DNA from 3 places in the Metaplanococcus flavidus genome. Region 1 is predicted to be linked to each of the others. Evidence: riboswitches for the same ligand, from Rfam matches in the RefSeq annotation. Region 1 holds a riboswitch; each other region holds the start of a gene.
The links. Region 1 has a riboswitch for S-adenosylmethionine ahead of ACFQ1X_RS00575 (O-acetylhomoserine aminocarboxypropyltransferase/cysteine synthase family protein). Riboswitches for the same ligand answer to the same signal wherever they lie in the genome.

Region 1 (10,778 bases):
TTTCGCTTTCTTTTTCTTTTCTGGCAACCGTAAAGTTCTTAAAGAATTTCCAGCCGTTTGTCTGGTTCTCCATTTTTTCGTACATGTCCTGTTCCACACCGATAAACGCATCGGCAATGACGCCATAGGCTTCAGCCCAGGCATTGATGATGTCATCCGTTGCAGCTTCGCCCAACACTTCTTTGATCGCTTTCAGCAAGTATTCGCCGACAATCGGATAATGTTCTGGTTTAATGCCGAGACTCACGTGTTTATTTGCAATTTGGACTACTGCCGGGAGAATTGCTTCCAGGTTATCGATATGGACAGCAGCCGCATAAACGGTGTTGGCCAAAGCGGCTTGCTGGCGTCCTTGTTTCTGGTTGGCGTGATTGAATATATTCAATAATTCAGGATGTGCCTCAAACATATTTTTGTAAAATACAGTTGTGATCGCAGTTCCGTGTTCTTCCAGGACAGGTACAGTGGATTTAATGATTGCTCTTGTTTCGTTTGATAACATTGTCAATCTCTCCTTTTGTTTTCTATACTTTGACTATATACCGCTTTGAGTTTTAAAGATATATATTAAATACCACTTTAATATTTCAGACATATTTACAGTCACAGAAACGCCATATGGCTGTCGGGTGCTTTAGCTGTATTGAAGCCCTATCAACCTATATAATGAAGAGATAGGAAGGTGAAAAATATGAGATTAACGATGTATACGGATTTTTCACTGCGGATTCTGATTTATCTTGGTTCCAAGGAGCCAGGCACTTTATCGACTGTCCAGGAAATTTCAAGTGCTTATAATGTTTCAAAGAACCATTTGATGAAAGTGACCTTCGAACTTGGAAAAGCCGGATTCATTCGCACTGTGAGAGGAAGAAATGGTGGAATCCAATTGGCGGACAAACCGGAGAATATAAATGTGGGGACTGTCGTCAGAAAGATGGAAGACGATTTTCACCTTGTTGAATGTTTTGATCCCGAACACAATCGCTGCCCGATAACCCCGGTCTGTGGATTGCGGGGGGTGCTGGGTCAGGCGCTTCATGCATATCTAGCGGTACTCGACGGTTATACACTGGAAGATCTGCTGGCGAATCGCCAGGGATTGCGCGAAATATTAAACACATAAAAACGGCCCGATGGAAGAATCGGACCGTTTTTATTATTGCGGTTGAAGGTCTACAGGTTCCTGGCCTTTTTTATTCATAAGTCGTACATGTTCGGGATGGATTCGCAATATCATCAGGTTCGGATCATCGGGTCCGGTGAACCAGCCCTTGAGATGATCATTCCATACTTTGTTGATGATTTCGGCATCATCATGAGCAGCCATTCGTCCTTCGATTTCAAGATAGGCATCTCCCACGCCTTCACCTTCGTAGCCGAGCAATATATGGGCATGCGGATTGGCTTCCAACTCATCAACTTTCTGCGATTTCCGGCTGGTGGCCGTGTACAATGTGAAGCCGTCGTGAAAAAATGTCATATACCGTGTATGTGGTTTGTTTTCTTTGATCGTCGCCAGGACACCGACTTTGCTGTCATCTAGAATCCCCAACGCCGCTTTTTTTGCTTCTTCCTGATTCATCGTCTCACTCCTTAAATTCTTTTATTTCCTGAAGCTGTTTTATGAACCTGGATTCTTTTCTTCGCTTGAAGAATCACTTTTGGTATCACGTGGATTCTTTTCTTCCTGCTGTTCCTGCTTCAGGTCTTCGAGTGGAATCGTATCGACGTTCATCTCTTCTTCATGCATTTCAGAAAGTGATTCTTTATCAGTTTTGGATTGTTCGGGATTGTCCATAGGAGCGCCTTTTCTTTCTTCGCGGTCGTCTTCAGTAAAATGCTTTTTATCTGACATCAATGGAACACCTCTTTCGGTTAGTCTTATCTGTATATTCCTTTTCCTGTTAAATTTAAAACATGGAAGTTCAATCGCATGCGTGGACATAAACCTTGGAGTCCCGGTGGTTTGAATTAATTGCCGAACCTTGTTTAGAAATATGGTAAAATATGATTATCGTGCGAGAGGAGTTATTACATGAATACACAACATTCTATTAATGTAGGTGGATTAAGCTTTGAATGGGATCTTGAGAACGGGAAATTTCTGTTTGAAGGACAAGAATCTGTCCTTTTCTGGACTTCAACTGCAATGAAAATGCTTTTTGATACTATAGAAGAGATTGCAGGAGAAGATGCAGCTGGTGTGGTTATGGAAACGACGGGCTACCGGCAAGGTATGGTAGTCGGCAGCTATTTCTCTGAGATGGAGGATGTAGATGTAGCACAGGCCGCAGCATTAATCACCAATACATATGCATCAGCCGGATGGGGAGTTGCGGAAATTCATAATCTGGATGTCGATGATAGTACTCTGGAAGTCCATTTGAAAAACAGCTGGGAACATAAAATCAATGTCGCCCAGCAGAAAACAACCGGAGGAAATTTTCTTCCCGCACATTACGCAGGAATTTTCACCGAACTTTTTGAGAAGAATATCTGGTATGAAGTTGTTCATTACCAAATCGATGGATTCAATGAAAGTATCATCCGTTATTTCCCCTCAGAAAAAACTATTGAAGAAAACATTCACCGGCTGGCCCGGGCGAGTGAAGCGCGTGAGATCCGACAGCTTGAGAAATTGGTGGAAGAAAAAACTTCCGAGCTGACGATGCTCATAAAGGAATTGTCATCACCGATCATCCCGGTGCTGGAAGGCATCGTAGTGGTTCCGCTGCTCGGTACATACGACGAAGAGCGGTCAGAGGAATTGATGATCAAAACACTGCAGAATCTGCCGACATACAAAGCGAAATATTTGGTGCTGGATCTGACAGGCCTCAATAGTAATTTCAACCGTCAGGCGGCTGCCTTGATTGAAAAACTGGGTGCCACTGCCGGGCTTATCGGAACTGAGACGATTCTGGTGGGAATTTCGCCGAAAATGAGCATGGTGATCGGTGAAAGCGGAATTGACATCCTGAAATTCAATTGCTTTCAGACCTTGCAACACGGCATTCATTACGCGCTGGCACAGAATGGAAGAAGTATACTGTAAACAAAAAAATGCGCCCACTTGGGCGCATTTTTTCTGGCTGTCGAGAAACCGACAACTTTTTTAATCATTTCGCTCTAGGCGGACGCTTTCCTCGGGGAGCTGCCTGAGCCTCCTCGCTCGCTTCGCTCACTGCGGGGTCTCAGGACTAGCTCTGGTTCCCGATGGAGTCGCCGCCTGCCGCTTCATTCTGTTCTGTGCTGATAATGCAAGTGTTCACCTTCTCACATACAACACACTTAAAAGTCTATTCCTTTATAGAAAAAGAGCTGAGATATGGAGCAAAACAGCGAAGACGCCCAGGGGACCAAGCGAAGTGCTGAGATCCACTCGAGCGAAGCCTCGAGTTAGCTCAGCGCGAGCCCCCAGGCAAGCGAAGCTGTTTTGTGGAATATCGGCTTTCATTTTTTATTTTTCGATTTTCACCATTTCGACGATCAGCTGTGCAGCTTTTTCCATATTTTCTGCAGAGATGAACTCGTATTTGCCATGATAATTTTCGCCGCCTGTAAAGATATTCGGTGTTGGCATTCCTTTGTAGGAAAGCTGTGAACCATCAGTTCCTCCGCGGACAGGGACAATGTGGGGTTCGATGCCGAGCGTCTTCATGGCATTTTCTGCCGCGTCCACGATCTCCATGACAGGTTCGATTTTTTCTCTCATATTGTAATATTGATCTTCAAGTTCAAGAGTGAGCACGTTTGCTCCGAATTGTTCCTGAAGCTTTTGGGCTGTTTGCTGCATATGCGCTTTTTTCGCTTCGAATTTGTCTTTGTCAAAATCCCTGATGATATAGATTAAAGTAGCTTGCTCGACATCACCTTTAAAATTGTTCAGATGAATGAATCCTTCATAGCCTTCCGTCTTTTCAGGAACTTCATTTTCAGGCATAGCGTTCTGGAACTTGATGGCGATGGTCGATGCATTCAACATTTTGTCTTTAGCTGACCCGGGATGGACACTTTTTCCCTGAACAGTCAACTTTCCTATAGCTGCATTGAAGCTTTCATATTGAAGTTCACCAAGAGGGCCGCCGTCCATTGTGTAGGCGTAGTCGGCACCAAATCGCTCAACATCGAATTTATGGGGGCCTCGCCCGATCTCTTCATCCGGAGTGAAAGCGACACGGATTTTACCATGTTCAATTTCCGGATGCTGAATGAGATATTCCATCGCCGTCATGATTTCAGCGACACCGGCTTTATTGTCTGCTCCAAGCAGGGTGGTGCCGTCCGTTGTAATCAGCGTATGGCCGATGTAATTTTGCAGATCCGGGAAATCCTGGACGGTCATTGTAATCGAATCATTCAACGGCACATCTTTGCCATCATAATTGTCTACACGTTTCGGGTTGACGTTCTTGCCGGTAAAGTCGGTAGCTGTATCAACATGGGCAAGAAATCCGATAACTGGAAGCTCTTTGTCGGAAGTGGCCGGCAGTGTGCCGAATAGATAACCATGGGCATCCATATCTACGTCTTCCAAACCGATTTCTTTCATTTCTTTCTCCAATTCCCGCAAAAGATCCCATTGTCCGGGTGTGGACGGGGTTTCCAGGTTCTCGAAATTGGATTGTGTATCGATTTTTGCATAACGGATCAATCGCTCGATTAAAGTTTCAATCATGATTAAAGGCCTCCTGAAATATGTATTGTCCTTATTTTAACATGAATAAAAAGAAATCTGTAAATCTTGTAAGGAATGAAAAAAATGCAGCCCTCAATGGGAGTCTGCAGCTTTTTTTCGCAGTACGGCAGAGACTTTATTTTCAGAGCCATCCCTGATACGGTTGATATTTTCAAGATGTTTCCATAGCGACATTGCCATCAGTGCAAGCGCGATAACATAGGGCCACAAGCCTTCTGCCGGCCAAAACGCGATAATGATGAACATTGCATACAGGGCCAGCACGCCGATTACCAGATAATCTGTGGCAAGTGCAATGGCAATGAGGAGCGCCAGTCCGAGTAATCCGAGTTTCCAGTCCAGCGCAATCATCACGCCAATGACTGCTGCCGTTCCTTTGCCGCCATTAAATTTCATATAAAACGGAAAATTGTGGCCGAGAACTACCCCGGCAGCGATGAAAAAGAGGATCGCCCAAACCGTTTCTGCGGGCAGGCTGCTCGCGCCAAGCAAAAAGCGCATGGCCAGGACTGCGGCAAAACCTTTGGCAATATCAAGAAACGCCACCATTGCCCCGTATTTCCAGCCAAGAACGATTGCGGCATTCGCTGCTCCCGAATTTTTCACACCTGTTGATTTGATATTTTTGCCCGATAAAAGTTGTGCGACAACTGAGCCATGCAGGCAGCCAATTAAATAACCTGAAATAAGTGCGGAAAAAATCCATAAAATCATAGTTTGCCCCTGCCTTTCTTAATATTAAACGTATGAATAAGAAGGAAGTTTCAAAATTATCCGACAACCTCCTTGACAAAATATCGTATCATTATTTATACTTCTCAACAAGATGGAAAACTGAATCTGAATACTCTTATCCAGAGTGGCGGAGGGAATAGGCCCTGCGATGCCCGGCAACCAACAAGCAACCCAGCTTGGAAAGGTGCTAATTCCTACAGACTGGAACGACAGTTTGGCAGATGAGAGGAGGAAACTCCGTATACAGCGGCCCTCTTCTAATTAGAAGGGGGCCTTTTTTCTATTCCCTCGTCTACTTTAAGGACCATCTAATAAAATTTATGGAGGAATAAAAAATGACGAATTTCAAACCAGAGACACTTTTACTTCACGGCGGCCAGCAGCCCGATCCGGAAACAGGCGCACGAGCGGTACCGATCCATAAAACAACTTCCTATGTATTCCGGGATACAGAACATGCACAAAATTTATTCGGGTTGAAAGAAACCGGGAATATCTATTCACGTATTATGAATCCGACAGTGGATGTCTTTGAACAGCGTGTGGCGCTGCTTGAAGGTGGGACGGCTGCAGTCGCATTGTCTTCAGGAATGGCGGCAATCGCCTTTTCGGTTATGAACATCGCAGAAGCCGGAGATGAAGTGGTGGCGGACAGTAATCTTTATGGGGGCACTTATAATTTATTCGCAAAAACTATACCGCGCTACGGCATTACCGTGAAATTCGTCGATGGCACAGATCCCGAAAACTTCCGATCAGCCGTTACCGACAAAACGAAAGTTTTCTTTGGCGAAACTATCGGCAATCCGAGTCTCAATGTTTTTGATGTGGAGCGGGTGGCAGAGATTGCCCATGAATACAATATTCCGTTGTTAATCGACAATACATTCGCTTCGCCTTTTGGCAGCAATCCTATCGCGTTCGGTGCAGATGTGGTCATTCATTCAGCGACCAAATGGATCGGCGGGCACGGTACAGCAATCGGCGGAATTGCCGTGGATGGTGGGAAATTCAATTGGAACCATGAAAGATTTCCGAATTATACGGAGCCTGATGACAGCTATCACGGTATCCGTTATGGAATTGACGCGGAAGGGGCGTCTTTCGCGACAAAATTGCGTGTTCAGCTATTGCGTGATTTCGGACCCTCATTGAGCCCAGACAGTGCACATATTTTCTTGCAGGGCCTGGAAACGCTGCATTTGCGCTTGCCGAGGCACAGCAGCAATGCCGGAATTATCGCCGACTATTTACGCAGCCATCCGCAGGTTGAATGGGTCAATTACATCGGATTCGAAGATCATCCCTCACATGGACTGGCCCAAAAATATCTAAAAGATACTTTTGGTTCAATCGTCAATTTCGGCATCAAAGGCGGAAGGGATGCTGGCAGGAGAGTGATTGATGGAGTCAGCCTGTGGTCCCATGTGGCAAACGTGGGAGATGCAAAATCGCTGATCATCCATCCGGCATCCACAACGCATCAGCAATTGAACGCAGAAGGATTGGAACAATCCGGTGTGACAGAAGAAATGATTCGTCTGTCGGTCGGACTGGAAAACCCGGAAGATCTGATCGCTGACTTGGAGCAGGCCATCAAAGCCGCAGCAGTTCAGCAAGTATAGGAGGAGAATGGCATGAAGACAGTAGCCATCGGGGATCTGGCATTGGAATCAGGAGTTGTGCTCGAAGGAGTGGAATTGGCATATGAGCGGAACGGCAATTTCGACAACCCGACAATACTGATTTGCCATGCATTGACGGGAGATCAGTATGCTGTCGGCACCGAAGAACAGCCGGGGTGGTGGAGCGGCATGGCAGGTCCCGGCAAAACTTTGGATACAGATAAATTCCAGGTAATCTCCTTTAATGTGCTGGGCGGCTGCCATGGTTCCACGGGTCCGTTATCAATTAATCCGCAAACTGGGGCACCGTACCGTTCGGATTTTCCATTGTTGACCATAAAAGATATGGTGCGTGCCGAATATCAAGCATTGAGAATTTTGGGTATTGAGAAATTAAAGACAGTTATCGGCGGTTCACTCGGGGGCATGAAAACACTCGAATGGGGAGCGCTCTATCCGGAATATATAGAAACAATCGTGCCGCTTGCGGTCACCCCGTCGTTCTCCAGTTATGCGCTGGCTTTTAATCACATTGGCATTCAAGCGATTGAAAATGATCCTGATTTTCAAAATGGACACTACACAGGATCCTGTGATTTCAAAGGGTTTCATCTTGCAAGGATGGCAGGGATGATCAGTTACCGGACCGGCAAACTATTTAACGAGCGCTTCGGGCGTTCCGGAAGTGGAAACAATTTTGAGGTAGAATCGTATTTGGATTATCAGGGCAGTAAACTGGCTCAGCGTTTTGATGCCAATAGCTACCTGATTTTATTGAAAGCTATGAACAGCCATGATCTGGAGGGACGGAAGGTGGCATGTCCGATTCTTTCAATTTCGTATACGCATGATCTTTTGTATCCGGCTGAACTGATGATTCCCTGGCTGGCAGAGCAGGCAGATGCATCCTGGGAAATCATCGAAACAGATTTCGGCCACGATGGATTTCTGGTGGAGTTCGGAAAATGGAGCGGGTTTGTCGGGAAGTTTCTATATAAAGAAGAACAGGTTAAGGCGACTCGATGAAACAAATATAAAAAAAGCATCCCGCAATTTTTGCGGGATGCTTTTTCTTTGTATGCTGTTCAGACGCTAACGGCAGCTTTTCGGTGTCCAGACTCCGGTGGCCCAGCTCTTCGGGTCATAAGTCAGCCCAGCTGCGTGGCAAAGAACGCCACTTCGCTGGTCTGACTTATGCCTTTCAGAGCTTAACGGGCACCGTCGCTTTTCGGTGTCCAGACTCCGGTGGCCCAGCTCTTCGGGTCATAAGTCAGCCCAGCTGCGCGGCAAAGAACGCCACTTCGCTGGTCTGTCAAAAGCCTTATTGCTCCTGTCTCTGCACCGCTGCGCTAGCTTCGAGACATGAAAGGGCGTTGCATCGCTTCGCTAGCTTCGTCGCAAAGAGGTGGACCAAATTACATTTGGTCCACCTCTTGCCTTTCAGAGCTTAACGGGCACCGTCGCTTTTCGGTGTCCAGACTCCAACGGCCAACTCCTCGAGTCGTAAGCCACTCTGGTGTCTAGTCTCCAGTGCCTAGCTCTGACAGGCATAAGTCAACCCAGCTATGTGGCAAAGAGCGCCACTTCGCTGGTCTGCCTTATGCCTGTCAGAGCTGAACAGGCACTTCCGCTTTTCGAGACTGTGCGGCTGAAAACATGCCGCTTCGCCAGATCGTCTTACGCTTGTCGGAGCTGAGCGGCCGTTTCCGCTTTTCTTTTCAATCTTCATCTTTGATATCCACATCATCTGGAATCGGCGTCGCTTTCCATTCTTCCAATTGCTGTTTGGCAAGCTCGAGCTGCTGGAAATGGGTGTCGAATTGAGAGGTGTTGACCATGTATTGTTCTCCATCGTGCACTGCTTTGATGCGTCCTTCCAATATATATCTTCTGACTTGCTCTTGCGGCATGGACAAAAAAGTAGCAGTTTCCGGGACTGTCATATACATAAGATCGCCTCCTCTTTTTCTTTTATTATAATAGCTGGTGAGCAGTATCTCAAACGATTGGAATAATGGTATGGTAATTGATATAACTGGAAGTCAGAGGTGTAATAGATGAACGCAATGCCATATATCATGGTGCTGCTGGCGGCGATGCTTTGGGGCACAACCGGCACAGCGCAAAATTTCATTTCAGGGGAAGCGCATCCGCTGACAATCGGCGCATTCCGCCTGATGATCGGCGGATTTTCCTTGCTGCTGTTTGTATTAATGACAAAAGGTTTCAGCTTTCACAATATTCCGTGGCCGGCTGCTGTCGTTGCCGCTGTCAGCATGGCGCTTTTTCAGCCCCTGTTCTTTTCATCGGTGCAACTGACCGGAATCGCAATCGGCACGGTTGTGGCCATCGGAAGTGCACCGGTGCTTGCCGGTGTGATCGAATGGCTGTTTTTGAAAAGGCGCCCGGACCGCATTTGGATTTCGGCTACTGCAATGGCGATCATCGGCTGCATTTTACTGTTCGCGAATAAGGGGGCAGCGGATGTCAATTCACTCGGTGTCGCTATGGCGCTGGGAGCAGGTTTATCATTCGCACTTTATGCAATTGCCAGTAAAAATGTTCTTGGATCGATGGAGCCAGTTCCGGCAGTGGCGCTCATTTTTTCCGTTTCGGCTGTTTTTTTGATGCCATCATTATTCTTCTTTGATATTTCTTATATTGTTATTCCTGCAGATACGGGAATTATTCTATATTTGGGGATTGCCACGACCAGTCTTGCCTATATTTTATTTTCAAGAGGATTGAAGAGGATCCCCTCATCTTCTGCGGTTACCTTATCATTGGCTGAACCGCTTACCGCCTCAGTTCTCGGAGTATTGGTAGTGGGGGAAGTCCTGAGCGGCTTATCCTGGGCAGGAATCTGTTTATTGCTCGGCGGCATTTTAATCCTGACACTGGGCAAAAGGAGAAAAGCTGAAGAAGGCATGGAACTTTCTTAAGAATTTCTTCATATTTATACTGGTCTGGGCTTAAGATTTATTCTTTATGATGAGTTTAGTGAAGAAAGAAGGCGAAGAGATGACTCAATTTACGGTATTGGTTACGGATGATGATCAGGATATCCGTGACGGCATCGAAATCTATTTAAAAAATGAAGGCTATCGTGTGCTGAAGGCTGAAAATGGCCAAAAGGCAATTGAATTGCTTGAAGCCAATGAAGTCCATGTCATCGTTTTGGATATAATGATGCCGATGCTTGACGGTATTTCGACAACCTTCAAAATTCGGGAACAGCGAAATATCCCAATTATTATGCTCAGCGCAAAAGCCGAGGACTCAGATAAGATCCATGGCCTTTCAGTAGGGGCTGACGATTATGTGACAAAACCGTTCCATCCGATGGAATTGGTGGCGCGGGTCAAATCACAACTGAGACGTTACGTTAGTCTTGGGACGTATCAGGACAAATCACAGCGCATCGAAATCGATGGGTTGGTTATGGATTCGGATGCGAAAGAAGTGTTGCTTCACGGGGATTCCGTAAAACTGACTCCGATTGAATTTAAAATCACTGAATTGTTGATGGTCAATGCGGGGCGTGTATTTTCGATACGCGATATATATGAACGAGTCTGGAACGAACCGGCTTATAACGCTGAAAATATCGTGGCGGTCCATATACGGAAAATCAGGGAAAAGATTGAGACGGATCCGAAGAATCCAAGATACTTAAAGGTGGTGTGGGGCATTGGCTACAAAATTGAAAAATGATA
Region 2 (10,778 bases), on a different contig from region 1:
ATCGCACATTACCAGAATCCGATCGGATATGCCGATCGCTTCATGGATTTCACTGGAGAAATAAAGGCAGCCTTTGCCGTTTCCGGCCAGTTCCCGGATCAATTTGAAAATATCCACTTTCGCCCCGATATCGACACCTTTTGTCGGTTCATCGAACAGGTAAAGCAGCGAGTCGAGGCTCATCCACTTGCCGATGGCCACTTTCTGCTGATTGCCTCCGCTCAGGTGGATGAGCGGCGTTTCGGTATTGCCGGTTTTGATCTTTAATTTATCGATGATGTCTTCCGCAAATTTGTTTTCTGACGTTTTATTCATGAACAGCCGCTTTGAAAATTTCGGGAGATTCGGAAAAGATGCATTGGCACGCAGCGTCTCGTGGACGAACAAGCCTTCTTTCCGGCGTTCTTCCGGAACCAGCGCCATTCCCGCACGGATCGCATCGCCCGGATGGTGAAGACGCGTTTTTCTCCCGGCAATTTCGACCGTTCCGCTGACTGTCTTCGTTGCCCCGAAAAGGGCTTTTGCGAGCTCCGTTTTGCCGGCGCCGACGAGTCCGACAATGCCGACAATTTCTCCGGTTTTGACTTGCAAGGAAACATCCTGCAGCTTGCCGCCATCCGATAAGCCTTTGACTTCCAACAAATTCTCGCCGGTCGGATGCGGCTGGTTTTCAAGTTCCTGGCTCAACACTTCCCCCAGCATCGATTCGATAATCTGGTCGGATTGTGACTCTTCCGTAACGAAAGTGTTGACCCATTCCCCTTCCCGCATTACCGTAATCCTGTGGCTGATGTTAAAAACCTCCGGCAGCCGGTGGGAAATGAAGATGCAGCCGACGCCGTCACTGCTCAGTTTCCGAATCACTGAAAACAATTTATCCGATTCCGTCAGCGACAAAGGCGCAGTCGGCTCATCGAAAATGATGATCTTTGCCGAATGCACCAAAGCGCGGGCGATCAGCACCAGCTGCTTTTCCGCCAAAGTAAGCGTTCCTGCTTTTCGGGTGACCGAGATTTCTTCCGACTGCAGTTTAGCCAGCGCCTCCTGCGCCTGTTTGTTTATTTTCTTTTTGGACAGCAGAAAACTGCCGCCCGATGCAAAACTGTCCAATAGGATATTTTCCGCCACTGTCAATTCCGCAACGATGGCCGTATCCACTTCCTGATAGACGCAATAGATGCCGTGCTCTTTTGCCTGTTTCGGTGAGCGCAACGAAACGACTTTGCCGTCGAGCCTGATTTCGCCGCTGTCCGGACCGTAAACACCTGACAGAATTTTGATCATTGTGCTCTTACCGGCTCCATTGACGCCGAGCAAAGCATGAACCTCACCTTTCGTAAGAGTTAACTCGCCGTTTTGCAATGCCGTCACTTTGCCGAAATGCTTGCTGATTGCCTGCATGGTCAATAAATGCTGCATCGCTGCAATCCTCCTTTCACCGAAAGGAGCCAACCATTTCCGATGGCGGCTCCGATAGCGTTTTTATTATTGCCCTTCCAATTCCCGCAAGTCATCCGTATAACCCTGCTCGCTTGCTCCCCATCCTTCGATGTATTCGCTCAAGCTCTCCGTTGTCACCGATTCTTCCGGAAGCTGCTCCGCATCGATGAACACAGGCTCAAGCACGACTTTCTCTTCAGGCTGTTCGCCGTTGATCAATTGGTAAGCGTAACGCACCTGGATGCGTCCGATATCCGCCGGGTCAACTGCCGCTGAAGCTACCCACGGGCTGCCGTCTTTTTGGATCATCTGTAAATCTTCATCGCTCATGTCGATGCTGTAAACTTTAATGTCAGTGCGCCCCGCCTGTTCAATGGCACGGACCGCGCCTTTCGCAAATTCATCCCAAGCTGCCCAAACGGCTGTGATATCGCCTTCGTTCGGATATTGCTTCAAAATCGCTTCCATTTGCGACTGTGTATCGAGCGCTGTATTTTGAGTAGCAGCGCCAAAAGCCGCTACTTCTTTAATGCCTGTGTTATCTTGCAGGAATTGCTCATAAGCGACCTGGCGACGTTCCATCGGTGCAAAACCGGCCGTCCAGATTTTCACGATATTCGCTTCGCCGTCATGGTCATCCGACAATTTCTGCAAGGTTTGTTCCGCCATCAGCTGGTCGCCTTGTTCAAGTGACACAACGCCTTCCACGTCGACTCCCGCATCAAACGCCACGACCGGAATCCCTTGTTCCACCGCTTTTTCCACGCCTTGATTCAAAGCTTCTTTCGTGCCGTGGTCAATCAGAATCGCGTCCGCTCCCTGGTTAATGGCAGCATCCAAATTGGATGCCATTTTCGCCAAATCCCCTTCTGAATTGAAAACCGTCACACTGCCTTCGAATTTCTCAGCCTGCTCTTCAACGCCTGCTATGTATTGTGCTGAAAATGTTCCCAGATTCTGCTGCAGGATCAATGCCACGTTCTTGCCTGCCAGCTCATGGTCCGACGCTTCCGATTTCTCCCCTGAATCCGTTTCCGCTTCTGTCACCGTCTCGCCTTTCGGCTGGCACGCCGCCAATACAATACTGATAAATAATAAAGCCGCAATAATTAAAAATGATTGTTTTTTCATGATTTCTCTCCTTTTCCACTAACTGTTGTAAAAACATCGATTATATTCCGCTCATAATCCGGATGGATGATGCCTTTTTCCGTGATAATCGCTGTGATGTATTGTGCCGGCGTTACATCAAATACCGGATTAAAGACTTTTGTGCCATTCGGTGCGATGGGCTGCCCGGCACTATGGGTGATCTCTTCTGCTGACCGTTCTTCAATCGGAATATTTTTGCCATCCGGAATCTGCAGATCGAATGTCGAAACCGGAGCCGCTACATAGAACGGAATGTTGTAGGCAGCGGCCAGGATGGCCAGATTGAGAGTTCCGATTTTATTGGCTGTATCACCGTTTGCCGCGATGCGGTCAGCGCCGACGATAATTGCTTCGATGCCTTTCGCACCAATCGTGTGGGCGGCCATGCTGTCTGTGATAAGCGTCACATCAACGCCTGCCTGCTGCAGCTCCCACACCGTCAGCCGCGCCCCTTGAAACACCGGACGCGTTTCACAGGCATAAACTTCAAACTCACGCCCCAGTTCCTTGCCAAGATGGAATGGCGCCAGTGCTGTGCCGTATTTCGCCGTTGCAATCGAACCGGCGTTGCAGATCGTCATGACTCTCGAGCGGCCTTCCAATAAATCCAGTGCATGGCCGCCGATGGTGCGGCATGCTTTTTCATCTTCCTCATGGATGCGTTTTGCTTCCGCCAGAATTTGCGCTTTTGCCGCTGCCACTGTTTGCGCCGATCCAATCGATTGCTGCAGCCTGCCAAGTGCCCACACCAGATTGACTGCCGTCGGACGCGATGAACCAAGATAAACCGCATCCTTTTTGACGTAATGATGGAAAACTTCCAATGTTTCTGTGTCATGCCGCTGCACGGCAAGCGCCAATCCGTATGCCGCCGTGATGCCGATGGCCGGTGCGCCGCGGACTTTCAAGGTAACAATGGCGTCATATACATCTTCAATCGTATTGAGTGCAATATATTCCGTTTCGTGCGGAAGTTTCTGCTGATCCAGAATGATCAACTGGCCGTTGATCCATTGAATTGATAAGGGAATCGCCATTTGCTACAGCTCCTCTACCAGCGCCGTCACATCCTGAATGGAAGTCAGTTCGCTGCGTTTTATGATTAATGTCTCCCCGAGTCGGAGAGCCTGTTTTTTGAATTGGATGCGCTGTCCAGCGTCTTCGATGCCGTCGAGATCTTTGACATGAGCCAGGCCGATCGTGCGACGGATCAACTCACAGCCGGCAAAGCCAAGCGCATCCCGGAAGATTTTTTGGAGCACCGATTGCCGGTAACCCGGAACATCCCTAAAGTCTTCAATGCCTTTGCTTTCCCACAGTTCAGTGAAGCGCGTTTCGAACACGTCCCAGGTATTTTCAATATGCCGCACGATTGTCTCCCGTCCTTCTCTGTTCCGCGTAATGCCTTGCACAATTAAGTTCGCAAGGAATAAGCCGACATCAAAGCCGATCGGTCCGTAAAACGCGAATTCCGGATCGATGACTTTGGTTTCATTGTCATCAGCAAAAATGCTGCCGGTATGAAGATCGCCGTGAAGCAATGCCTCCGCTTCCGTCAAGAAGCTGCGTTTCAACTTCGCCGCTTCGAGCTTCAAGCTGTCATTGTTCCAGATCGCCTCAACCGACTGCCGAAGCTCCGGTTCGAAATCGTTCGTCTCGTAGTCGAAAAATGGATCGGTGAACACCAGGTCTTCCGTTATCTTGCACAGTTCCGGATTGGAAAATTCCGCCGCCAGTCGTTTCTTTTCAAATGGATGTAAAGCGAAATCGGATGTATGGAATAAAGTCTGCGCCAGGTATTCACCGATATGAGCGGAAAGTTTCGGATAGCTCTTCCCTTGAATCAGGCCTTCGCGGGCAATTGTCAGATGTGAAAGGTCCTCCATCACTGTGTAGGCCAATTTGTCATCCGTGCCGTACACTGCCGGCACCAGGCCGGCTGCAAACTCGCCGTGCTTCCGGAGTGCCGCCGCTTCGATCGCGGCACGCTTCAGTGTCAGCGGCCAGCTTTCGCCCACCACTTTGGCATAAGGCAGCGCCTGCTTGATGATGATGCCTCTGCCGCTTTCCCGGTCGCTCACGCGGAAGACATAATTCAAATTGCCATCACCGATTTCCCGGCATTCAAGATTTGCGCCTTCCGTCAAAAGCCCTGCCGCCAATTCGATGGCTGCCGCTTCCGTCAAAGGCTCATATGTGGAAATTGCTGTAGTTGTCATGGTCATCTTCCTCTCAAATTCAATATAAAAACGCCTCTTTCCCGAAAGAAAGAGGCGCAGAATAAAGAGGTTCCATGCCTCTTATCTTTCAGAAATAAAATTTCTGATGGAATTAGCACCGTGCCTTGCGGGATGTTCATCCCGGCGCTAAAGCGCCCCTTCTCACGAAGGTATTACGGTCGGTTGCTGGGCGTCATAGGGCCAATTTCCCTCTGCCTGCTCTTGATAAGAGTACTAAAATTTGTATGAAGTTTTGTTATGAGTTGAATCCTATCACGAGTCAGAATTGACTGTCAACAAGATTTTTTGAAATTGTGAAGACCCTTAACATCCCAATTTAGAGACTTTTATAGAAGAAATACGGATAAATTTGTACGGAAATTTTTTTGAAGAATTTATGTTGATTAGTGATCTGCACTTGCCCACTCACTCCTATAAAAATCAAAGCCCTTTAAGCGGATGTTTTTCGCTGTGCGAAAAACTCCAGTGTCTGAAGGGAGCCTTCGCTGGAGGCGAAGGCTTTTCATTTCTTGTTTTATGGTTATGGAGCAGTTTCGTCGGGCTTGTTAAAGGGAGTCTGGTTTCGGTCGAGGTTTCATCTGCTTTTCTCTAAAAATGTTCGACGTTTGAGGAATAATGGCGTTTACTGCCGGCCGATTCTAGGGAATTCAGTGATTTCGAATGGGTTTGCTGCACCAACTGCCGGATCATGAGCGGCACCCACTCACTTCCAACTTTGCAATTTCCCCATCGCCATCTCTCCTTAAGAAGTTTCTCACAATTCCTTGTTGACAGAATTCTTCACACATGGAATAATCAGAATTACTTTATTGCAACAAACCCAACCGAATATCCAATTCTTATTTAGAGCAGGTGGAGGGACAAGCCCTACGAAGCCCGGCAACCGGTCCAGCGATGGACACGGTGCTAATTCTTGCAGCCAGAAGCTATGGCTGAGAAATAAGAAGTCGTTAACGCCCTTAACCTCTTCTTATTTGAAGAGGTTTTTTTATTTTTTATATAAAGGAGTGCAAATATATGAGCAGACTGTCAGCAAGCTACCAGGTATACGGCAAAGCGGGGTCATTTGAAAAGAAAGCGGAAGGCATCGCCCTCGGACTGACGATCGGATCCTGGACCGACTTGCCGCTACTCGAGCAGGAACAATTGAAGCAGCATAAAGGCGAAGTGGTATCGGTGGAGGAATTTCCACAAAGTCCTCATCCACTGAAGCCGGATGCAATCAAAGCACATATCAAAATCTCTTATCCAAGCGCAAACTTCTCGGCGGATTTGCCGGCCATCCTGACCACCGTTTTCGGCAAACTGTCACTCGACGGCGAAGTGAAATTACTGGATCTCGATTTTGAAGAAGGTTTGCTCAAAAAATTCCCGGGACCACGCTTCGGCATCGACGGCATCCGTGGATTGCTCGACGTCCATGGCCGCCCGCTCGTCATGAGCATCTTCAAAGGTGTGATTGGCCGGGACCTTGATTATTTAACGGCACAACTGCGACAGCAGGCGCTCGGCGGTGTCGATCTCGTCAAGGACGACGAAATCCTGTTCGACAATCCGTTGACTCCTTTTGAACAGCGCATCACCGAAGCGAAAGGAGTATTGCATGAAGTCTACACCCAAACCGGCCATCGCACGTTATACGCAGTCAACCTTTCTGGCCGCACATCCCAGCTTCGCGATAAAGCGAGACGCGCTCGCGAACTCGGCGCCGATGCCCTACTCTTCAATGTTCATGCATACGGACTTGATGTGCTACAGGAATTGGCGGAAGACGATGACATCGCTTTGCCGCTGATGGCGCACCCAGCATTCAGCGGCGCGTTCACTTCTTCCCCGTTCTACGGCGTTGCGGCTCCGCTGGCACTCGGCAAGCTGACGCGTTACGCCGGTGCCGACTTCTCGCTGTTTCCCTCCCCTTACGGCAGTGTTGCCATGGAGAAGACAGCGGCACTCTCTCTCGGCGAGCAGTTGACGAACGAAAGCCTGCTGCAACCGACGTTTCCGGTTCCTTCCGCCGGCATCCATCCCGGACTCGTGCCGTTACTCGTCAATGATTTCGGAATCGACAGTATCATCAATGCAGGCGGCGGCGTCCACGGACATCCGGACGGTGCTGCAGGCGGCGGCAAAGCTTTCCGCCAGGCGGTCGATGCGGTGCTGAAGGATCAAACACTGGAAAATGCCAGCCAACAGCAGCCGGAATTGAAAACAGCATTGGAATTATGGGGGTAAGTTATGAAACAACCAATCATCTTTTGTGATTTTGATGGCACAATCACGACAAACGATAATTTAATCGCCATCATGAAGCATTTCGATCCACCTGGCTGGGAACCCATCAAAGATGAGATTCTCGCACAAACCATCTCCATACGTGAAGGTGTCCAAAGGATGTTCTCTCTCCTGCCATCCTCCAAAGAGGATGAAGTAATCGCCTATGTGCTCAAACAGGCAGAGATTCGGGAAGGCTTCGGGGAATTCGTCGCTTACACCAGACAGCACAATATTCCGCTCTATATTGTCAGCGGCGGCATCGACTTTTTCGTCTATCCGCTGCTCGAACCGTTCGGACCGTTCGCAGGCATTTATTGCAATGAAGCGAATTTTTCCGGCGACTTGATCCGAATCGATTTCCCGCACGGCTGCGACGAACAATGTGCGAGCCAGGGCTGTGGCTGCTGCAAGCCATCAATCATCCGGAAGTTGCTTGCGGATGGTGCGACCAGCATCGTCATCGGAGATTCCATCACCGATCTGCAGGCGGCAAAGTATGCCGACCTGGTCATCGCCCGAGATTTCCTCATTGAAAAATGCGAAGAGCTGAACATTCCTTATGAACCTTTTGAAAATTTCGGAGATGTTACGGAAATTATCGAGGCGAAGTTGGGGGTGCGGTCATGACTCAACAGACATTAAACCATTTACAGGAAAAATGGTCGGAGCTGGCGGACGTCAAAGATGTGCTGGCCGCCCGCGACTGGTTCATGGGCACGAGCGGCAATCTTGCCATCAAAGTGAACAGTGAGCCGCTCCAGTTTCTGGTCACGGCGAGCGGCAAGGATAAATCTAAACGGACCGATGAGGATTTCCTCCTCGTCGGCGCGGACGGCGAACCGGTCGAAACCACTCACCTGAAACCTTCCGCCGAAACTTTATTGCACAGCGCCATATTCAATAAAACAAGCGCCGGCTGCAGCCTGCATGTCCACACCGTTGCCAACAACGTCCTGTCGGAGCTTTACGGGCGCGACGGCAAAATCGATTTTAAAGGGCAGGAACTCATCAAGGCATTTGGCCTGTGGGACGAAGATGCGGTGCTGTCCATACCGATCATTACCAACCACGCCAGTATCCCGCGGCTGGCTGAAGATTTCGAAGAACATCTGTCCGCCGATAAAGGCGCCGTGCTGATTCGCAACCACGGCATCACCGTGTGGGGCAAAGATGCGTTTGAAGCGAAGAAATTGCTGGAAGCGAGCGAGTTTTTATTTCAATACCAGCTCGCCCTTCTCCAATTAAAATAAAACCCAATCAGAGAGGAAGATTACTAATGGCAATCATCAAAATTCAAGGTACCGACGAAACAATTGAAGCACAAAACGAAGTCGCAGCATTTTTGGAGCAGCAGGAAGTTGTCTATGAGCATTGGGATATCGAAAAATTGCCGGAACCGCTCCGTGAAAAATTCGATTTGAGCGATGAGGAGAAAGAAGAAATTCTTCAGGCGTTCAAAGCGGAAATCGATGACATTTCCGAGCGCCGCGGCTACAAAGCGGCTGACGTGATTTCCCTGTCCGATTCCAATCCGAAGCTCGACGAATTATTGAAGAACTTCCAGCGCAAGCATATCCACACAGACGACGAAGTCCGCTATATCGTCAGCGGCCACGGCGTGTTCATCATTCAAGGCAAAGACGAGCGCTTTTTTGAAGTCCACCTGACGCCGGGCGATCTGATTTCCGTACCGGAAAACATCACGCATTATTTCACGTTGTCCGATGACCGCAAAGTCGTCGCCGTCCGCATCTTCGTTACGTCGGAAGGCTGGGTGCCGGTATACCAGGAAGAAAGCGTACAGAGCTGAAATGACAGATAAACCGTAGCCTTGGCTGCGGTTTTTTATTTTATTTAAATCCACTTTTCAAGTCTGTGCATTCCGGGAATACTGTATGATAATGAACATAGTGTTTCCGCTAGCGGGAATGGCTGAAGTTCTGTAGATTCAAGGAGAGATTCCCATGACATTATCGATGACCGAAAACGAAATTACGCTGGCGATTGTCCAGTCACTGAAAGAAGGCCGGATCCTGGAGTTCCAGGATGTCATGGATGAGTTGCAGCCGTATGATATGGCGCAGCATTACCTCCGGATTCCGGTCAAGCACCGGACGAAGTTCCTTCTCTACTTAACAACTTCACAATTGACGGAACTGATGGATGAGCTGGACAGCGAGGAGCAGCTTGAAATTCTGCAAAAACTGGGCGTAGACGAATCCAGGAAAGTTCTCGACCGGATGGATAACGATGATCTCGCTTCGCTGCTTGCGGATATCGAACCCCATCGTGCCGAGGAATTACTCGCGAACATGAACAGCGACGAATCGTCGATCGTCCAGAATCTGATGAATTATCCGCCTGAAACTGCAGGGCGCATCATGAACCCTCGCTATGTCTGGATTCCCAGCCATTACACGATCCGCGAAGCGATCGATAAGATCAAGCACTTTATTCATTATGCCGAATTCCTGAACTACCTGTACGTCGTCGATGACAATAAACGCCTCGAAGGAGTTGTGTCCTATAAGGATCTGCTGTTGGGTGAACTTGACGAAGAAATTAAAAATGTCATGTACTCCCGGGTTGTGAAAGCGGATGTGCTGACGGATCAGGAAGAAGTCGCCAACCTGATCAGCCGCTACGATTTTGTCTCCTTGCCGATTGTGGAAGGTGATAACCGGCTCGTCGGCGTTGTAACAGTCGATGACGTAATCGATGTCGTGATGCAGGAAGCCAATGAAGATATCGAGAAACTATCCGCTTCCGGTAAATCGATCGATTTCAAAACGAAACCGGTCATCGCTGCTTATCGGCGCCTGCCATGGCTTGTGCTTTTATTGTTCATCGGTTTGCTGTCAGGCGGCATCATCAGCCGCTTCGAAGCGACACTCGAAACTGTGGTCGCCCTGACGTTCTTCATGCCGATGATCGCGGGCATGACCGGCAACACTGGCACACAGTCACTGGCGGTTGTCGTCCGCGGGCTCGTGTCGCAGAAACCCGATTTCAAACAAAGCATCAAACTGATCGTCCGGGAATTATGGGTCGGCATCATCATCGGTGTGATCTGCGCCGTGCTGATTACCGGCATCGCTTATTTCTGGCAGGGCAGCCTCGTGCTCGGCTTCGTTGTCGGCAGCTCGCTGCTTCTGACGCTGATTATCGGGACGATCGCAGGCACCATCATTCCCTTGATTCTGTTTAAATTAGATATTGACCCGGCCATCGCTTCCGGCCCACTGATCACGACAATCAACGATATTCTTTCGCTGTTGATCTATTTCGGCATCGCCACAGTTTTCATCTCACAATTGATGTAAAAATGAATCACCAATTCTATTCCCTTTATTCCTATTAAATTACTTGGTATAATGAACAAAAGAATAAAGGGGCTGTATGATGACGATTCCAAAACCGCTCGTTCAAATAAATCAAAGTTTTATTGTGTTGTCCGTTATCGCCGGACTGCTGATCACACCACTCTTCCTGCTGCTGCCTTTCGCAGTGGGTGTCTATACATTGGCCACAAAGAAAAATCCGGTTATTCTCGCTGCTAAGCGGCTGTTGAAAAAACCGGCCGATCAATATGTCCAGGAAGACCGCGATCAGCAATTGTTCAATCAGTGGATTGCCACGGTGTGCCTCGGATTATCGATCGCCTTCTTCATC
Region 3 (10,778 bases), on a different contig from region 1:
TCCCGCAGTACTTCCTTGTCAAATAAATTCATGGCAGAAGCAAAATTCAACCCAAGTTTTTGCGGGTTTCCTGGAGCTGCAATTAAATCCCCTGGATCAGTTTTATGCAAAATCCGCAGTAACAGCAGGGAAATAATGATGGCGGGACTTTCCAATAAAACCACCATTGCATTCATAAAGCCTTCATAGCCGATTTCTTTCTTTTCCAGGAAAGAGATGGCAGCTCCATAGGTGACAATACTGACGGAACCATATGTAGCAGCCAGTCCGATGGAATTATGGAGATCCATTTTCATGAATAGCAGCGCGGCCAATACAAGGATTGGAATGATAATGCCCAAAAACAGGGTTCCTAAAATAGGCTTAATGACGGTGTGGAGTTCATAATGGGAAAGCTCCATACCGCCTTTGATGCCGATTGCCACCAACAGATAAATACTCAGGGCCTCACTTAAGCCGGCAGGGAATTTCAAATCGGATTTCACTAAAGCGGCAATTACCCCCAGTACAAAAAATAATACGACGGGGGATAATAAATTCTGGATCATAATATCGTACATTCTGATCATTTCTCCTTTATTTCCGGGTTGATTGTCCAGATTTTTGCATAAAAAAACCGGTATTATTCAACAGGCAAAGATAACGTTCATCATCGCCTATTGAATAACACCGGTTTACCAGCAGCTCAAGTTGCCTTGTTCTGAAAGTCTCCCATTATTCTTATTGTAATTTTTCCTGCAGATTTCCGGATAACCTGAATACCATGATGCGCTCTCCGGTATGGGTGCTGATGTCGGTATGAAAGCTTTTCACTTCTTCTCCCGTCAACTCCCGTATGACATTTCCTAAATATTCACGGCCGGATTCAACTAAATCAGAACGCATTCTTTTAACGGCCAACAAACCTTCTTTTGCATCACATAATTTATATTCTGCAGGCGTCAAAACACCGCTTAACGAAACAACCAGCATATCCCGAAGGATGTCTGTTTTTACAGAAACAGAGCCTCTGCCTAAAAAATCTTTTTCCCATTGTGTCAATGTCTTGCTGATCTCCGCTTCCAAAGATCCTTTTGTCCATTTGGTATGCTCCATCAACTGTCTCCCCTTATATAGAAAAACGGCATATTTCTATTCCTGCAATAAATGCAGAGATAAAAATATACCGTCTTATCCCACTCTTAACCAATGATTCCCCAAACTTTTTCATCCAATCAATAAGTGACTTATTAACTGCCTGCTCAAGCCTGAAACAGCATCTGGTTACCAGTTTAAATTTTACGGCTATTCTGTTGAAGTAATCATATCTATTCTGTTTTATTTTGTCAACAGCGTACTTTTTATGGTGGCGGACATACTGCAAAGACTGTTTTGGCGGTTATGTGCTTCGGTGGAACTGCTGTTTGACTGCAAGGCGTAGACAGCTATGAATATTGCTGGAAATAAAATCCAGTTGAGTAGCTGTTGTCTTCTCACTATATGGAATGTGGATCGTCGTCTTTTGGCAAATTGGGGAATCGCTGATAAAGCTAAGAAAATCGCTGATAAACCTTTAAAAATCGCTGATAAACTCATGAAAATCGCTGATAAAATGAGAATCGATGATAAAAGGAATAAAATCGACGATAAACCTTCAAAAATCGACGATAAACCCAAAAAAATCGACGATAAACTTCAAAAAATCGACGATAAAACTCCAGACACAAAAAGGAAGGCAAGCACATCTCAGCGCTTGCCTTCCTCATTAATTTCACTCACCAAAAATCTCTTCAGAAACCTCTACAATATATCTCAATTTATCCCATTGCTGCTGCTCGGTGAGTTTATTGCCGTGATGGGTTGATGCGAAACCGCATTGCGGGCTGATGCAGAGCTGCTCTAAAGGCACGTATTGAGCGGCTTCCGCGACACGGGCTTTAATGGAGTCTTTATCTTCGAGCTCACCGTTCTTCGAAGTGAAGAGGCCCAACACAACTCGAGGACCGCCAGCCGGAATGTGCTCGAGTGGCTGGAAGCTGCCGGAGCGTTCGTCGTCGTATTCGAGGAAGAAGCCATCGACTTTTTCTTTGGCGAACAGCGTCGGCGCAATCAGCGCGTAGCTGCCTTCGAATGCCCAGTCGGACTGGTAATTGCCGCGACAGAGGTGAGTTGTCACTGCAAGATCTTCCGGTTTGCCTTCCAGTACGCCATTTGTGACGCGCAACGCCAGATCGATCAGGTAATCGCGGTTATATTTGCCGTCGTTGAACGGAATGCCCGGTGCTGAGAGGCCGGCGATATAGACGTCATCAATTTGCAGATAGCGGACGCCTGCATCATAGAAAGTTTGGAAGGCATCGCGATAAGCCTGGATGACATCTTTCGCATATTCTTCCAGATCAGGATAGATGCTTTCGTTACGGATCCCCTGATTGAAAAACTGGTTCGGGCTCGGGATTGTCAGCTTTGGAATGGCGCGGCCGCCGACAATTTCCTTGAATTCAATAAAATCCTGGACGAAGGGATGATTTTCATTGAATGAAATTTTGCCGATGTTGCGGACGTCGTAAGCTTCCGTCTCGACATTTTTAAATTTATAGCCATGTTCCGGCGTGTATCCTTCAAAGCCGTTGATGTGCGCCATAAAATCGGTGTGCCAGAATGTGCGGCGGAATTCACCATCTGTTACAGCTTTCAGGCCGACTTCGATTTGCTTGTCGACGATTCGTTTAATTTCCGTCGTTTCGATTTCGCGTAATTGTTCTGCAGTGACGGTGCCTTCTTTGGAGTCTTTTCGTGCCTGGTGGATGCTTTCGGGACGCAGCAAGCTGCCGACATGATCTGCTTTGAAAGGTGCTTGTACCGTTGTTTTTGCAGTTTCTGAAATTGGGTTTGTCATGTGAAATTCCGGCTTTCTGTTTTTAGTCTGGTTTGCGATATTCAGCTTGCTCTTGACTTGGACTCCCTTTAACCGAGCTCCTTTTCCAATAGAAAAGAGGCTTTCTTCAACAAAGAAGAAAGCCCCTCAAAAAGGAAAGGTTCTTCTCATCTTCTAGGCTCGCGCCTATTGGAAGTAGCACCTTTGCCTTTCACAGGCAGGTTGCTGAGACATCACAGGGCCAAATCCCTCCGTCTCTCTAGATAAGAAATAGATTATTAAGTTAGTTGTTATTGGTTGTTGTTAACAATAAAACAGTTTTCAGATAAATGCAAGGAGAAATTACGTGAAAACTTCACGCGGGAGTATCTGCTAATAGAAATAATCCGCCTTTAAATAAAGATGATAAGTTTAGCCCAAATAAACCAAAATTGTACCGCTGTCGAGGAAACGAAAATAATAATTCATTGCCATGATGGCTCAAGCCTAAAAAAATATATTCAATTGATTATTTCCCACAGTTTTTCCAGCCGCTCGTAATTGTCCAAACCGATCCTCCTTTTCACTTTTCCGCGTTTGGACTCCATGCCGATTTCGAATTCATCGATCAGCAATAACACGTCATAGATAAATTGCATCGGGAACTGGAGTGATAACAGCACCGGATAAGCAAGATAGGCGCTGACATGTTCATAGCCATAGAAATTATCCAGTTCGATGGGCAGCTTTTTCCTGACATATGCTTTTCCTATGTCATGCAGTAAAATGGCCCAGGAAAGAAGCTCCAGTTCCTCCGGGTCAGGGACTTCTTTTTTGATTTCTTCGATGATTTTCCAATTTTGGTGCAGTAAGGCACGCATTTCTGCAGTTTTTGTCATAAATTTGGTTTCTTCGAAGCTTTGAAAAAATGTTTCACATCCTTCATATGACAAAGCCTTATCCTTGAGCTTTGCAGCGTTTATTTCTGCAAGTGGAGGTTTAGAAAGAAAGCGGATACTATCGAATTTTTCATCTTTCCGTGGCAGTTGGAAAGCACGGATATAGCGTTCAATAATAAGTTCAGGAACGCGGTCAGCATCGCTCCGCCGGCTATTGCGCTTTTTCAGCACATCATAGGGAGTGAGAAACACGATTGCTTCCGTTTCAGGCTGAAATTTTTCAATTCTGTTCAAGACGCTTTTTCTTCTCTTTGAGGCCAGATTTGTTGCATCATAAATAACATTGGTTCCATTTTCCAAGTTAAAGGCGGTCTGCTGGTACATTTCTTCAAATGTATGCCGATAATCGGGGGATTCGCCGGGCAGGCGGTTATGACGCATAATTTTATCAGATGACAGATGCACCCAGTCCTCATTGCTGAGAAGAAGTGCGCGGGCATAAGTAGTTTTTCCGCTTCCCGGCAGGCCGATCAGCATGATGAATTTTGTCATAACACACCTTCTTTCAGCTGGGTTGCCTGGATTATACCCTTGTAAACTATTCTCCATAATTGAATCGTGTCCCTGCAAAATCCTTTAAGAATATTGAATGGGAGTCGTGTCCAGCACAAGGGTAATCGAAGGTCCCACAGCAATCATGAAATAAATCCTTCAAGCGATCCTTGGAATATACTATACTATGTATAGATGAGATGACGGCTGCAACTTCTTGCCGGTCATCCGATGACGATCTTTCAAATCCATCGAAAAGGAGTTAATGATATTGCCTATATTAAACAACGTTCAAACTGGTCATCTATGGGGCATCCTCAGCCCGTTCATCATTCCGCTCGGCCTGACTTTCGTATTGGCGATGGTCTTGTTTTACATCTCGATGAGGATGGAGCCGGGAAAAAAACAAAGAACATTTTCAATCGTGACGCTGATTGTTATTCCTGTGAGCCTGATTGTGTTTCTTTATATTTCGTTATCAACCAGGTAGTTTGGTGCCAGGCTATCAGAAGGAAATTTCATGGTTGCTGCCATGGCGTAAGTGCAATTGAAAATCTGCAGGAAATCGTATAAAGAAATCATTGAGAAAGGCCTGGGAATCGTTTGGTTCCAAGGCCATTTTTTTATTCCGTATATTCTTCAAAAGCCGCGGGCAATCCTTATTTTTCCCTGTCAACTCCGCCCTCTTTTTTGGGGGTTTATATGGGGAAGCAGAGGGAACAGGTTTGTAAAACTTATATTCGGTTCGGAAGCGTCTTTGGATGATCATTCGGGAGGGATGATACGATGTCTGCGGAGATGGTTGGATTCAGCATATTATTGATCGGTATTTTATTGTTGATAGGAAAATGGATTCGCGTCAGTTTTTTTGTGTTTCAGAAATACTTCCTGCCCAGTTCCATTATTGCCGGATTTATCGGCTTACTGCTGGGTCCTGAAGTATTGGGGGCATTGGTTGGGGTTTTCACTGACGGATCGGCTGCTGTTTCGAATGGGCTTTTTCCTGAGGCGGTTCTCGAATCATGGTCAACTTTTCCGGGGTTATTGATCAGTGTTATTTTTGCAAGTTTATTTTTAGGCAAAAAGATTCCCAAAATAAAAGATATTTGGCTTTTGGCCGGACCCCAAGTTTCGTTTGGCCAAACTATAGCATGGGGGCAATATGTCTTTGGCATTCTTTTAACCTTATTCATATTAACCCCATTTTTCGGCATCAATCCCATGGCTGGAGCATTAATCGAAATAGGGTTCGAAGGCGGACACGGAACAAGCGCCGGTCTGGCGAATACATTTCAGGAACTGGGGTTCAGCGAAGGCGCCGACCTTGCCATTGGATTAGCGACTGTCGGAGTTGTCTCGGGAGTTGTGTTTGGAATCATTTTAATCAATTGGGCTGTCAAAAGGGAGAAAGCAGTTGTTTTGAAAGACCCCAATGACCTGCCGGAAAATAAACTTCGTGGCATTACAGAACCGGAAGAACGCCCGATTGCAGGGAAAATGACGACAGAACCAGAGTCGATTGAACCTCTTGCCCTGCATGTTGCTGTGTTGGGAGTCGCCATTTTAATCGGCAAGCTATTGTTGGAAGGGCTTATCTATTTAGAGTCGGTTACCTGGGGCGCTTGGACGGATACTGAAGTCCTCTCCTATATGCCCTTGTTTCCTTTAGCAATGATTGGCGGTGTCCTGCTGCAAAAGGTTTTTGATCGGTATGATAAATACAAACTCGTCAACCGGAAAATGGTGCTGCGTATCCAAGGGCTTGCTTTGGATTTCCTGATTGTCAGTGCTGTGGCTACTTTATCTTTAACAGTTATAGGAGACAACCTGTTTCCATTTATCCTGCTGGCTTTGACTGGGATCGCCTGGAATACCATAGCGTTTGTTTTTCTGGCGAACCGAATGATTCCGGAATATTGGTTCGAAAGGGGAATCGGCGATTATGGCCAATCAATGGGAATGACTGCTGCAGGTTTGATGCTTATCCGGATTGCTGATTCAAAAGACGATTCGAAAGCATTGGAAGCATTCGGATACAAACAATTGATGTTTGAGCCGGTTGTAGGCGGAGGATTATTTACTGCAGCATCACTTCCCCTTATTTCACAATTCGGACCTGTACCAGTCTTAATCTTTTGTTCAGCCCTTATGCTTATATGGATCGGAATCGGTTTGTTTTATTTCGGTAAAAAATAGCAGTCACGACTGCTGCAGCAGTATTTGGGTTTCAGTTCAGAATCCCTTCAGAGCGGCTGTTTTAAATTGATGATGCTGCGCTGGTTTTTGGTTAATTCGTGCTGTACTTGTTGGACGTTTCACAAACAGCCTTCAGGTTGTTCCAGGTTTGCTCTGTGGAAGATTCTTCGCTTAATCGATTATGATGTCCTTGCCCTGTTCCCATAACGCTTTCAAAGAAGTAAGCATGTGGTCGATTTCCTCATCGGTGTGCCTGTCCCAGGAGCCGAGTTCAGCAATGATCTTGAGAGGCGCTTTCGAACGGTAGGAGCGCGTCGGATTGCCGGGGAATCTTTTGTCGGTCAGATTCGGATCATTCTCGAATTCACCGGTGGGCTCCACCAGGTAAATACGTTCTTTCCGATTGCCTGCTGCCAGTTCTGCCCCCCATTTAGCCGCTTCCAATGACGCCGTGAAATAAATGAAGTTCGATTTCTTGTCCTGGTAATTGGACTGGTTTTGCGCTTTCAGTTCTTCGCCGATTTCGAGTTCCGCTTTGGTTCCGTGGAAGAAGGGACCGGGATCCAGAACTTCTTTATGGTCATTCATACTTAAAAAGCACCTCCGTTATGTCGTTAGTATTACATACGACGCGGGAGATGCTTTTTCCTTGTTTCTTGACTGCTATGTTTTTTATAGAAGAGCTAGTTTATTTCGTATTCGTGAATCCGCCATCGATGCGGATGGTGTCGCCGTTGATGTATTGTGCTTTCGATGTCAAAAGGAAAGCGACGAGTTCTGCGACTTCCTCCGGTGTGCCAAGGCGTTTCTGCGGTATGCCCGCTTCGGCGCTCTCTTTCATGTCCGGATTGTCTTCGAAGAATTTCTTGACCATCGGTGTTTCCGTCGGACCGGGTGCAATGGCATTGACGCGGAGACCGTCTTTGGCATATTCCGCAACGAGGCTTTTTGTCATGCCGACGATGCCGTGTTTCGTCGCACCGTAAGTGACGACGGATGCCTGGCCAGTGACTCCGGCGCTTGAAGCGGTGTTGACGATGGAACCGCCGCCGTTTTTCAGCATGGCTTCTGCCACATAGCGAAGTCCGTAAAGGGCGCCGAGCAGGTTGATGCCGACAATCTGGTCGATTTCTTTAATGTCCGTTTCCAGGAAATTCTTGCCGCTGCCGGAAATGCCGGCATTATTGAAGAAATAATCGACCGATCCGAAATGCTCGAGCGTTTTGTCCACGTAATTCTTCACTTCGTCCGCTTTTGAAACGTCCGCTTTGATAAAGATGGCATCGACGCCTTTTTCTTTCAGTCTCCCGACGGTGTCGTTGCCGCCTTCTTCGCTGATATCGACTACCGAAATGTTGACGCCTTCGTCTGCGAGGCGCAGTGCTGCGGATTGTCCCAGTCCGCTGCCGCCTCCTGTGATGATTGCTGTTTTGCCCATTGATATTCCTCCTCTGAAATAAATGCATTCTCTTTAGGGGTTTCCCGAAATGTTGGGGAGTTAATCAGGGGAGAGGGGAATTGTTTAAAGTGGAAAACAAAAACAACTGCCATTCCTCTTTCCCGAATGGCAGCAGCTGATTTTCTGACTTCAATTAGTTTGTTTTCTTCTTAAAACGATAGTGAGGATCGTATTGATTGTAACGAACGTAATGACAGCAATATTCAAAGGAACAAACAGCCAATCCGGATAATCAATCAGGGACATTGTCATTGTATATCCAACCAGCAGAATGACACTCAGTAATGAGAGGATTAAAAAAGTGATTTGTAATTTTTCCATTGTCATTCCGCCTTTCAAGCAACTCATTCTGTCTCACAGACCTTTTTTTAGATTTATCGCATATGGAAATTTCAAGTCAAGGGAGGGAAAAAAATTACCTATATTTAAATATTTTAGCATAAATAGTAAAAATTGGGCGGGAGCAGGAGATGTTAAAGCTGTTAAAATGACCCGAAAGAATCGGTATTCATCTTTCAGAATAGCGTTTGGTCTTTACTTACTTTAAATAAGTTCACCTCTACCGCATCTTATCAAAGGGGTGGGGAGTATACCGGGTTGACCCTTTATGAAGAGCGGGGAGGTAGCAACTCCGAAAAAAATGCCCTTCCAACGAAATCTTGGAAAGACATTTTCAATAGCTATAGTTAAAAATCATATTCCGCTTCTTTTTCTTCACGGATTTTCGTGAATGTCTCGGTCAGCACCACGGTGTCTTCTGCGAGGCGGTCAATGCGCAGTAGGACGTCATTATTGATAATTTCCTTTTGATAAAAATCTTCTTCTTCGATAAAGACGAAAGTCTGGACCATTTGCGCTTTCATATAAGCGAGAATCGGCTTTAATTGTATGTCCGCAACCATATAATGTTTGGCAGAGCCGGCTGTTACCAGCATACTGACGACTTTATCGCGAAAGGCATTGACCGGCAGCAAATCAAAAATATTCTTCAGTGAAGCCGGGATGGACGCCTGGAAAATAGGGGTCCCGATGACGATGGCGTCGGCTTCCATCAATGTTTTTGTCACATAGCCGGTATCTCCTTCATAGTCCAGGTAATTGCGTCCGTCACTAAACTCCATTTTATAATCGGCCAAATCGATCAACTCTGTTTCCACTTCAGGATATTTCTCAGAGATCGCTTTGATGGTAGCATTCATGGCGATTCTGGTTTTCGAACCGATTTGGGAACCGGATAAAGCAACGATTTTCATTCTGTTTCCTCCTATTTTTTGGCTGTGTATTTTTTGATGGCCGGAATGATTTCCGTACCAATCAATTCAAGGTTTTTCTTGAGTTTATCCATCGGCATGCCGCCAAAATCGATCTGGGCAATATAACGCTGATGCCCGAATACTTCATGCTGATGCAGTATTTTCTCGATGATTTGCTGCGGACTGCCTATGTTCATGATGTTATGAGGGTCCACGCCTTGAGCGAAGAGCTGTTTCGGGAACCCTCCGCCGTTGGTGCGTTTCATGCCTTCATTGATATGAGGATACAGCTCTTTTAATGCCTGCTGGGAATTTTCTGCAGCATAGAAAAATCCTGCTGTAGCAACCGGCAATTCATCGGGATTATGCCCGCCGGCACGTGCGGCATCCCGATATGCATCAACCGTTCTTTTGAATGTCGAAGTGGCGCCACCGAGGTGAGCCATGAACATCGGCACACCGGCATAACCGGCTTTCATCGCACTGGCCGGAGTGCCGCCCACTGCGCGCCAAATCGGAAGAGAACCGTTGGCTGGACGCGGAAGAACTTGTGCATCACGCAACGGTGCGCGGAATTCGCCGCTCCAATTGACGGTTTCGTTTTCATTGATCTGACGCAGAAGGTCGAATTTTTCTTCAAATAGATCCTCGTAATTGCGGACATCATAACCAAGCAGATCAAACAAGCCGATCCGTGATGCGCGCCCCGCCACAAGTTCTGCTCTGCCATTCGATATCAAGTCCAGTGTGGCGAAATTCTCATAGACACGGACCGGATCGGATGTACTGATAATGGTGGAAGAGCTGGCGATTTTAATCTTTTTTGTCGCCTGTGCGATTGCAGCAAGCACCACGGCATGCGCCTGCGTGGCGAAGTATTCCTGATGGCTTTCGCCGACACTGAAAAAATCGACGCCAGCCTGTTCTGCAAGTCCTGCGTATTCAATAATGTCCTGAATCCGCTGCTGCGTGGAGATTCTTTCTCCGGTAGCGGGGTCTGGCAAGTGATCACCGAGTGTATAGATGCCAAACTCCAGGCCTTCATCTGGATTAATGCGATATTTTTTCATCAATAAAGCCGCCTTTCTATTTCAATTCTAAAATTATTATAAGCTTCAGAGTGTTTATATGTAAGTACGCACTCTAAAGTGCTATAGTATACAAAAAGATACTTAGGAGTGATTATATGGATCGGAAACCGGATAATTGCCGTGTGGAAGACGCTTTGGGCATCCTTGTCGGAAAATGGAAACCGGTGATTCTTCTTTACCTGTTACAGGAAGGCACTAAACGTTTCAGCGAGTTGAAGCGCAATATGCCGGGAATCACGCAAAAGATGCTGACGAAGCAATTGCGGGAATTGGAAGATGAAGATATTATTCTGCGTGTTGTCTATCCTCAGGTGCCGCCGAAAGTGGAGTACTCGATGACGGAGTACGGACGGAGCCTGGAGCCAATCCTGGAAGCCATGCATGAATGGGGCGCCAAACATACAGAGCATAAAATCGAAAAGCTGCACCAATTGAAAAGTTCTTCCTGATATATTGAACCGGGCCTCTCTGCCAATTTGAGGGGCCCGGTTT

Region 2: another riboswitch for S-adenosylmethionine. It lies ahead of mtnK (S-methyl-5-thioribose kinase); the one in region 1 lies ahead of ACFQ1X_RS00575 (O-acetylhomoserine aminocarboxypropyltransferase/cysteine synthase family protein).
Region 3: another riboswitch for S-adenosylmethionine. It lies ahead of ACFQ1X_RS02270 (5-methyltetrahydropteroyltriglutamate--homocysteine S-methyltransferase); the one in region 1 lies ahead of ACFQ1X_RS00575 (O-acetylhomoserine aminocarboxypropyltransferase/cysteine synthase family protein).

What each region holds. Positions count from the first base shown of each region.
Region 1 is NZ_JBHTKI010000002.1:34,646-45,423, reverse strand. It holds gene hmpA (NO-inducible flavohemoprotein) at 1-502, opposite strand, end outside; gene ACFQ1X_RS00605 (RrF2 family transcriptional regulator) at 692-1,126, shown strand; gene ACFQ1X_RS00600 (pyridoxamine 5'-phosphate oxidase family protein) at 1,160-1,585, opposite strand; gene ACFQ1X_RS00595 (hypothetical protein) at 1,625-1,858, opposite strand; gene ACFQ1X_RS00590 (STAS domain-containing protein) at 2,039-3,058, shown strand; gene pepT (peptidase T) at 3,464-4,681, opposite strand; gene ACFQ1X_RS00580 (glycerol-3-phosphate acyltransferase) at 4,775-5,416, opposite strand; SAM riboswitch class I at 5,550-5,665, shown strand; gene ACFQ1X_RS00575 (O-acetylhomoserine aminocarboxypropyltransferase/cysteine synthase family protein) at 5,773-7,062, shown strand; gene metX (homoserine O-acetyltransferase MetX) at 7,075-8,088, shown strand; gene ACFQ1X_RS00565 (helix-turn-helix domain-containing protein) at 8,781-9,011, opposite strand; gene ACFQ1X_RS00560 (DMT family transporter) at 9,120-10,004, shown strand; gene ACFQ1X_RS00555 (response regulator transcription factor) at 10,084-10,776, shown strand; gene ACFQ1X_RS00550 (hypothetical protein) at 10,754-10,778, shown strand, end outside.
Region 2 is NZ_JBHTKI010000012.1:98,443-109,220, forward strand. It holds gene ACFQ1X_RS09415 (sugar ABC transporter ATP-binding protein) at 1-1,419, opposite strand, end outside; gene ACFQ1X_RS09420 (sugar ABC transporter substrate-binding protein) at 1,486-2,571, opposite strand; gene mtnA (S-methyl-5-thioribose-1-phosphate isomerase) at 2,568-3,629, opposite strand; gene mtnK (S-methyl-5-thioribose kinase) at 3,633-4,811, opposite strand; SAM riboswitch class I at 4,890-5,043, opposite strand; SAM riboswitch class I at 5,669-5,778, shown strand; gene mtnW (2,3-diketo-5-methylthiopentyl-1-phosphate enolase) at 5,850-7,064, shown strand; gene ACFQ1X_RS09440 (2-hydroxy-3-keto-5-methylthiopentenyl-1-phosphate phosphatase) at 7,068-7,733, shown strand; gene ACFQ1X_RS09445 (methylthioribulose 1-phosphate dehydratase) at 7,730-8,356, shown strand; gene ACFQ1X_RS09450 (1,2-dihydroxy-3-keto-5-methylthiopentene dioxygenase) at 8,383-8,916, shown strand; gene mgtE (magnesium transporter) at 9,071-10,429, shown strand; gene ACFQ1X_RS09460 (DUF4395 domain-containing protein) at 10,509-10,778, shown strand, end outside.
Region 3 is NZ_JBHTKI010000003.1:198,528-209,305, forward strand. It holds gene ACFQ1X_RS02255 (sodium-dependent bicarbonate transport family permease) at 1-560, opposite strand, end outside; gene ACFQ1X_RS02260 (DUF2294 domain-containing protein) at 721-1,095, opposite strand; gene ACFQ1X_RS02265 (hypothetical protein) at 1,427-1,843, shown strand; gene ACFQ1X_RS02270 (5-methyltetrahydropteroyltriglutamate--homocysteine S-methyltransferase) at 1,751-2,878, opposite strand; SAM riboswitch class I at 3,022-3,127, opposite strand; gene ACFQ1X_RS02275 (AAA family ATPase) at 3,358-4,287, opposite strand; gene ACFQ1X_RS02280 (hypothetical protein) at 4,559-4,777, shown strand; gene ACFQ1X_RS02285 (sodium/glutamate symporter) at 5,074-6,483, shown strand; gene arr (NAD(+)--rifampin ADP-ribosyltransferase) at 6,655-7,071, opposite strand; gene ACFQ1X_RS02295 (SDR family NAD(P)-dependent oxidoreductase) at 7,172-7,921, opposite strand; gene ACFQ1X_RS02300 (hypothetical protein) at 8,072-8,290, opposite strand; gene ACFQ1X_RS02305 (NADPH-dependent FMN reductase) at 8,629-9,195, opposite strand; gene ACFQ1X_RS02310 (LLM class flavin-dependent oxidoreductase) at 9,207-10,265, opposite strand; gene ACFQ1X_RS02315 (winged helix-turn-helix transcriptional regulator) at 10,382-10,735, shown strand.